2 regions of the Halovibrio sp. HP20-59 genome follow, and region 2 is predicted to be linked to the other one. Evidence: riboswitches for the same ligand, from Rfam matches in the RefSeq annotation. Region 2 holds a riboswitch; the other holds the start of a gene.
The links. Region 2 has a riboswitch for thiamine pyrophosphate ahead of thiM (hydroxyethylthiazole kinase). Riboswitches for the same ligand answer to the same signal wherever they lie in the genome.

Region 1: linked by a shared signal. The riboswitch ahead of RZA33_RS02040 (sodium:solute symporter) and the one ahead of thiM (hydroxyethylthiazole kinase) in region 2 are both predicted to bind thiamine pyrophosphate.

Annotation. Positions count from the first base shown of each region.
Region 1 is NZ_JAWJUW020000001.1:434,445-438,654, forward strand. It holds gene RZA33_RS02030 (alpha-E domain-containing protein) at 1-575, shown strand, start outside; gene RZA33_RS02035 (hypothetical protein) at 592-1,284, opposite strand; TPP riboswitch at 1,574-1,682, shown strand; gene RZA33_RS02040 (sodium:solute symporter) at 1,672-3,042, shown strand; gene RZA33_RS02045 (diguanylate cyclase domain-containing protein) at 3,116-4,210, shown strand, end outside.
Region 2 is NZ_JAWJUW020000012.1:128,222-132,431, reverse strand. It holds gene RZA33_RS14195 (cupin domain-containing protein) at 1-624, shown strand, start outside; gene RZA33_RS14190 (DUF6164 family protein) at 621-989, opposite strand; gene gloA (lactoylglutathione lyase) at 1,002-1,535, opposite strand; gene RZA33_RS14180 (DUF2237 domain-containing protein) at 1,722-2,096, shown strand; gene RZA33_RS14175 (hypothetical protein) at 2,222-2,566, shown strand; TPP riboswitch at 2,617-2,713, shown strand; gene thiM (hydroxyethylthiazole kinase) at 2,737-3,546, shown strand; gene thiE (thiamine phosphate synthase) at 3,536-4,168, shown strand; gene RZA33_RS14160 (LysR family transcriptional regulator) at 4,165-4,210, shown strand, end outside.

The DNA of each region.
Region 1 (4,210 bases), on a different contig from region 2:
TGACCGGGCTCATTGAAGGCACCTTGAGCCATGGTCCGGCGCGCACTTTTATTGAGCTGGGGCGCCAGTTGGAACGGGCCGATATGACCACGCGGATTGTTGATGTGCGCTCTGCCAGCTTGTTGCCGCAAAACCCAGAAGAGCTGCTGCCGTTTGAGAATCTGCAGTGGATGAGTGTGCTTAAATCGATTACCGCTTATCAAATGTATCGCCAGCAGGTGCGTCTGCGCGTGCGCGGGCCGGATGTGCTGCGCTTTTTGTTGCAAGACCCCAATCTGCCGCGCTCGATCGCCTGCAGCCTTGAAACACTCGGCTACGAGCTGACGCTCTTACCTCGCCAGGACCGGCCGGTGGCGACTGTCTCCTTGGTGCGAGCCGACGTGGTAGATGCCGATATTCAAGCGCTTGCCCATTCGCCCAGTAAGCTGCATGCATTTATCGATGAGTTGCAGATTGGCTTTGCCGCCATCCACGCTATGCTGAGTGCGACCTATTTCGTCAATGATGACGCCGTGCCGATGGCGGCGACGCAGCACCAAAGTCAGCACCACGTGGGCGAAAACGATAATGACTAGCGGCCTTTCCGGTGGCTTAAAAATTGTCGAATAGTGGCAGGCTTTCTTCGAGTAACTGCTCGATTGGGTCAAGCTGGCTTTCGTGTAATACAAGCAGGTAAGACTCATCCATAAAGCTTGAAGCGGGTGGGACCAGTAGCGCGAACTCTCCCTCTTCAAGGTGAAACTCGTGTATTTCACGCAAGCCGTGTGATGTCAGGCACTGCGTGCTCCGGTAGGCGTCGTCTTCGCTATACACCAAGCGATGGTACATTTTAAACAGAGTGTAGAGAGCCAGTCCGCCCTCGAAAGTTTGCCAGTGAGCCGGCGTGCTGCGAATGTCTCGGGGAAGGCGTTGGCCCAAGGTTTCGGCATTTGCAATCGCCTCGGCTAGCGGATCGTCAAGAACGGCGGTGGTGTCGGTCGGTAGAGCGGTATTGTGCTTGGAGGCATATTCAAAGTCTTTGACCGCGCGCTTGAAATCGTCCACGTTATTAAGCGGATAGTCGATGTGCTGAAGGTCTTCCGGCTCATAGCCGCCATTTTCCCAGCCGTGGATAACCCGCAGGGTTACCTGCCCGCGTTGCATCGGGCGGGCCAATAGCATATGCAGCATAATGCGAATATGCAGCTGACGCTCATCCGTCTCGTTGTCGAACGCGCGGTAGGGGTCGGCAAATAGTTCGTTTAGCCGACCAACGGTGTGTTCCTTGGCTTCGTTATGAATCATGACGGTGTCCCTTTAAACGAGCTGCTTATGCGGATTGACGCGCTGCTTTTATGATAGATCGCTAACGCAGTATGGCGGGCAGAGCAGCGGATGAAAAGTTTCTTATGCTCGCGTTTTACTATGCGTTAGCTAAACCGTTTTAATGAGGTAATTCATCGTCATCACACCCAGCGGTTATGTGATTATTTTTTAATGCGTTTTTAATCTAGCTGACCTATTGTGAACAGCGTTTAAACTTTACTAACGTGCGCTTTTAATTGAAGATAGCGTTGAGATACTTACTTAAATTCACTGTCGCCAGGGGAGCCTTTGTTGGAAAAGGCTGAGAATGCGCAGCGCGCAGACCCTGGAACCTGATCCGGTTCGTACCGGCGGAGGAAGTGCGACATGCTTTACCTGACATCAGCCGTGCTGGGCGCGGCGCTATGCTGTTTTGCTTATTTAGGTTTACGTGCTCGCTGGGTGGATGGCCCGGTTGATGACTATGTCACGGCACGCAATTCGCAAACATCCTCGACCCTTGGACTCTCCTTTCTTGCCTCTGGTATGGGCGCCTGGATTTTGTTTGCGCCCCCTGAAATTGGTGCTTTTGTAGGGCCTTTAGCACTGGCGGGTTATGCCGTAGGGTCGGCTTTGCCATTTATCGTATTAGGCCTTTACGGGCCTAAAATCCGCCGGGTGTTACCCGAAGGCCGAAGCATCGCTGAGTTCGCCGAAGCTTGCTACGGCAGGGGGGTAAGGCACTGGGTAACCTTGGTCTCTGTTGGCTATATGGCTTGTTTTTTGGCCGCAGAGCTAACGGCCATCGGGGCGATCACCGGGTTACTTTCTGACGTGCCGCCTGCGCTAGTGATTATCGGCGTGGCACTAACCACGCTTATTTATACGGCAGTGGGCGGGCTGCGCGCCAGCCTGGCTACCGACCGCTGGCAGGCTTGGCTTTTGCTAGCGCTACTGTTGGCGGTGGGCAGCGTCGCGTTATGGCGGTTGCCCGCAATCCCAGACGGGGCGACGCTGCCTTCAGTGCCCGTAACAAACGCGCTCAGTGTGGCGCTAACGCTCGTCATTGCGGTCACGGCGGCCAACTTGTTCCACCAGGGTTATTGGCAACGCGTTTGGGCTGCCCAGGATGATCAAAGCCTGGGGCGTGGCGCCTGGTTAGGCGGAGGCATGACCGTTGTCGTCGTGATGATAATTGGCAGCTTGGGCACCTTGGCGGCAATGAGTGGCGTCGCACTAGGTGAGCCGCCAATACCGTTTTTTGCGCTACTGTCTGAGGCACCCGCTTGGCTATCGTTACCGGCGCTGGTACTCGCCGTTACCTTGGTGGCCTCCAGCGTCGATACACTACAGAACGGTATTGCTTCCCTGGTAGTGGCCCGCAGCGAGCAACGCGGCGTCTCATTAGTGGCTGCCCGCTGGATTACCATCGCCTTGATGATTCCAGTGGTTATCATTGCCTTGCAGGGGTTATCCGTACTGCGGCTGTTTTTAATCGCCGACTTACTGTGTGCTGCTATTGTGGTCCCCGTGCTGCTGGGCCTGTGGCAACGAATGACACCCTTTGCCGCAGTAGGGGGCGGAATTGCCGGGCTAATCGGGGCCGTTTTACCTGGCTGGATTAGCCAAGGCAGCCTTGTGGCGGGCTTCTTGGCGGCTAGTTTTCCAGGCAGTGTGCCGACCTTAGGGCCGTTTCTGGGGGCGCTGGTGGCTTCCACCGTGGTTAGCGTGGTACTCGCAGGGGTGATTAGAAAGTAGACAACCATAAGCAGGAAGGCGCCAATCGCGTTATGATGGTGGGTAAACGCCTACCATGATGGGTGATATCAAAATGGCTTACCCTATAACACCTGATGAAGATGCGCGCTTGGCAATTCTGCATGAGCTTGAACTGCTTGATACACCTCATGAGCCCGTCTTTGACCGTGTTACCCGGCTGGTGACGAAACTGCTCAACGTACCCATTGCAACGGTATCGTTGATTGACGCTGATCGGCAGTGGCTTAAGTCGAGCATCGGTGTCGAGACGCGCGAGACGTCAAGAGATGTGGCTTTCTGTGCGCATACCATTATGCAAGCTGAACCTCTCATCGTCGAAGACGCCACGGCGGACGAACGTTTTGCTAATAACCCGTTCGTGACCGCTCGGGAAGGCATTCGCTTTTACGTTGGTTTTCCACTGCTCTCTTCCCAAGGCTTGCCGCTTGGGGCGCTGTGTGCCATCGACACTAAACCGCGTACGCTACAACAAGATGAGTTAGCGGTTATGCAAGACCTAACGGCTATCGTCACCGATGAAATTCACCTACGTGAACGGCTGGTATTTGAGAAGAAGACCAAGCAGGCCACGCAGCAAGCGCTGAAAGCGTTTCATGAAAGTATGGAAAGCCAAATAGAGCGGCGTACTAGCGAGCTCAATCTGGTCATCGAATCGGCCTACGACGCTTATATTAGCCTGGATACACAAGACGTGGTTTTGGACTGGAACCGCGCAGCGGAAATGATGTTCGGTTGGTCACGCAAACGAGCGCTGGCAAGGCCGATCACTCAGCTAATGTTTCCACAAGGGTTACCCGCCAGCGACGAACAAGCGCCGTTGATTTCCACCGCCCAACGCCACGACGGTAGTCAACTGCCGGTAGAAATCCGCATAAAATCGTTGCGCATTGATGGCCAACAGCGGCGCAGTTTGTTTATCCACGATATTACCGAGCGTCAGCAGTTGGAGCGGCTTCGCGACCAGGAAGCCCGTGAAGATGTATTAACCCAGCTGCCCAACCGGCGCGCCCTGAATGAACGCATGACTGAAGCGATGGCACGTGCGCGCCGCTCGCAAAAAAACCTTGCCGTGCTGTTTATGGATTTAGACGGGTTTAAGGCGATTAATGATCAGCACGGGCATGCCACCGGCGATACGTTGTTGCGT
Region 2 (4,210 bases):
CCAGAACAGTATCAGTGGACCAGCTCCCCCAGTGCGGGCGTAGAACGTATGATGTTTGACCGCATTGGTGATGAAGTTGCCCGCGCGACCAGCCTTGTCCGCTATGCACCCAATACGCAGTTTGAGCGGCATTGCCACGGCGGCGGCGAGGAAATTTTGGTGCTAGAAGGCGTTTTCGCCGATGAGCATGGCCGCTATCCTGCAGGCAGTTATCTACGCAACCCTATCGGCACCGGCCATACGCCGCAAATTGGCGATGAAGGCGCGCTGATCTTTGTCAAACTGCACCAGTTCGACCCTAACGACACGCTGCAGTTGGCGGTACCGGCCCACCGACTTCCCTGGCAGCCGGACCGGCGCCCACGCATTGCCTACAAAATGCTGCATACCTTTAAACAGGAGCGCATCAGCCTAGAGTGCTGGGCATCGGGCACGTCTATTGCTTACCCCACGCTGCTGGGCGGTCTGGAATTTTTGATTCTGGAAGGGTCGTTGAGCGATAGCGAGCAGAGTTACACATCAGGCACCTGGTGCCGTTACCCAAGCGGGTCGGCACCGGCGTTAACCGCCGGTGATAATGGTGTCATGATGTATCTCAAACGCGGCCACTTGCCTGCGGCTTAGCTGCGCGATAAGCCGAGAAACGGCAATACCGTGAGGGCTACGATAAGGCCTACCGCAAGCAGGACTAGCACGACTTGCATTGGGTGAGCGGACAAGCGTTTCCAAAGCGTCATTTGCTCACCCCGTTCGACCGCTGCCTGATGCTCGCGCTGGGCACGTTCGAGGCGGTCAGCTTGATAGGCGTTTAAGGCGGCGATAGCGGCATCATGCTGATGCGGGTCGCGCAGCCAGATAGCATCAACCCCCAGGCGGAAAAAACCCGCCTGGGTTTCATAGGTATCAAAGCCTTGCGCAGCCAACAAGTCGCGCACCTCCATGGCTTCTTCGTCGGTCACATGACGCAACCGGAACAGTAGCTCAGCCATTGGCTTGCCTCATTAGTCGCTCTTTCCTACCATCAAGTCAGCTTGAATTACTTCAATCCAGTAGCCGTCCGGGTCTTTAATGAAGATAACGTCCTGCATTTTCCCTTGGTCGGCACGCTTAACGAAGGTGACGTCGTGCGCATCGAACCACGCCTGGGCCGCCGCCAAGTCCGGCACATTAAAGCAGATATGCCCAAAGCCCTGGGGTTCGGCATTGCCATCATGGTAGGCAAAGTCGTCCTTGTTTTCGGTGCCCCAGTTATGGGTCAGCTCCAGCAACCCTTTCTGGCTAAAGGTCCAGGCGGTTCGTGCTGGGGCATCTTCCGGCACGCTGTCGCTAGGCTCAAGGTTGGCCAGGAAGTAGAGCGAGAACTGCATCTCTTCAAAATCCAGCCGCCGCATCACCTGCATACCCAACACTTCTGAGTAGAATGCGAGCGCTCGCTCGGGGTCTTTCACCCGCAACATGGTGTGGTTTAAACGAAACCCTTGGGTCTCGGGCGGCGAGGCGACGGCGCCAGGATGCTGCTCACCTTGAAAACTCATGTGGCTCTCCTTTAAATAATCGACGACATTAACTTCATCTATTTTTTTGACAAAACCGATACAATTTATAAGCATCAGTGCGGGTTAGCCTACTCGGCAACCGCCAACGTCGCATACCGTACTGACAACTATTTACCATGAGGGCTCAGAAGCGATAATTCTAGCCCTAACTGTTGAGGAGGCCTTATGCAACGTGATCGTAATGTGTTGGGGGAGCCGTTAACGCCTTGCTGTCATTCGCCTAAGACAGGGTTTTATCGCGATGGTTTTTGCCGTGTTGGCGCCAATGACCTTGGCGTCCACTCCGTTTGTGCGTTGGTCACCGAAGAATTTCTGGCCTTCTCTAGAGCGCAAGGCAATGACTTGGTAACGCCCCGCCCTGAATTTGGCTTTGCAGGCTTACAGCCGGGTGACCGCTGGTGTTTATGTGCCCGCCGCTGGCAAGAAGCGGCTCAGGTTGGCTTAGCGCCACCGGTCATTTTATCAGGCACCCATGAAAAGACCTTGGAAATCATACCGCTCGAAAAGCTGCAGCAGCACGCCCTGGATGCACTACGCTAAAAGGTAAAAGTTATTTGGAAATCTTTAACAAAACCCCTACACTGAAACTCAAAGCCTTTTATATTGTATCGGATTTCATACAAAGATTACGGATGCCTCGTTGGGGCGTCCTCTAGGAGTTTCCCATGCCTGCGATTGATATGACTCTCGGCGACCATTTGACGCTTAAGCAGTTGTCTCATGCCCTTCACAATGGTTTTTCACCGATTGTAGAAGTGGAGTCGATGGACGGTATCTATAAAGTACGCTTTCACCATGCCAATGGCGTTTCGGACCTGAGCGACGAAAAGGGTCGCGTGTATACGTTCACGGGTACGGGGGAAATACGCGATACCCTAGGGCGGCTGGGCCTCACCCATGGGGTGCTTACATTTGCCGATCAGTGCGGCGACGAGATGATTGGCGTAGCGGGTAAAGCTATAACGCCAGACGAAATGTTGACTTACGGTACGCGCATCTCCTTTCGTTAAGCACCAGGTTCTATCAAGGCTTTACAGCACTCGCTTTGCCAAGGATAGTAGCAACACGACAGGGGCGCCCTACTCACGTTGGGCTGAGAAGCACCCTTTGAACCTGAACCGGATCAAACCGGCGTAGGGAGTCATGGTGCCGCCCACCACCTCCCTGCCGGGAGGACGTTATGACTCTATCCCCGCTTGGCGATTACCTTAAAGCGCTGCGTGCAGATACTCCGCTTGTCCACTGCATAACCAACTATGTCGCGATGAACAGCACTGCCAATTTGCTGTTGGCGATTGGCGCTTCCCCCGCCATGCTGCATGCCCAAGAAGAAGTTGCCGAGTTTACCGCTCTTTCTGGGGCTCTCTCCGTTAACATTGGAACCATTTCGCCCCATTGGGCCGATGCCATCCTGACCGCCACGGCAACCGCCAATCAGCACGCTATCCCTTGGGTGTTGGACCCCGTCGCCGTCGGGGCCACGCGTTACCGCCAAACGCTATGCGCGAAGCTGCTGGCTGCTAAACCAACCGTGATTCGTGGCAATGCGTCAGAAATTCTTACCCTTGACGGGCTAACTAGCCAGGGCCGTGGTCCTGATTCAACAGCTGCCACCGAGCAAGCTGTAGAGGCGGCCATCACGCTTTCAAAAAAGCACGGCTGCATTGTAGCGATGACGGGTGAAAGCGACTGGGTAACCGATGGCACTCATCACTACCGACTAACGGGTGGCCACCCTCTGATGCCCCGCGTAACCACTCTAGGCTGTGGCCTTAGTGCGCTGGTGGCGGCTTTTGTGGCAGCCAATCATGCAGCGCCCCTGGGCGCAAGCGCCGCGGCCCTGGCCTGTTTTGCCGTGGCGGGGCAACGAGCAGGTAACCATGCCCAGGGGCCGGGCAGCTTTCAAGTGGCACTACTTGATGCGCTTTATCAGCTTAGCCCGGATGACCTTAGCCATCATGCGCAGTTGGAGACGACTCATGCCGTTTGATCTCTCGCTTTATCTGGTCACCGACGCCACGCTATGCCGCCGTGTTGGCTTAGAGCAGACGGTTGAGGCCGCGGTGAAAGGCGGTGTCACCATCGTCCAGCTGCGCGATAAGCACGCCAGCGATGAACAGATGATAGCCCAGGCCAAGCGGTTGAAAGCGGTTTTGGCGGGTACCGGCGTGCCGCTGATTATTAATGATCGCTTGAAGGTGGCATTAGCAAGCCAAGCCGACGGTCTGCATGTCGGCCAAAGCGACACCCTGGCCGAAGAAGCCCGCAACGTCATGGGACAAGGGGCAATTATTGGCCTGTCGATTAATACCCTGGAACAGCTGCAAGCAGCGCCAATTGAGCTGCTCGACTATGTCGGGCTTGGCCCGGTGTTTGCCACCGTGAGCAAACAGGACCACGCCCAGCCCATCGGCTTTGACGGCCTGGCGGCATTGGTTAAAGCGTGCCCGCTGCCCAGCGTTGCCATTGGCGGCCTGAAAGCGGATCATGCGATTAGCGTACAGCGGGCAGGAGCGAATGGTTTAGCGGTGATATCGGCTATTTGTGGTCAGCCCGACCCTTACCAGGCAGCGCGCGCTTTTCCGGTTTTCCAAGCTGCTTCGGTGTCATGAATCAGTTAGAGCATATCGTGGCTTTTGTGCGGGTAGCCGAGC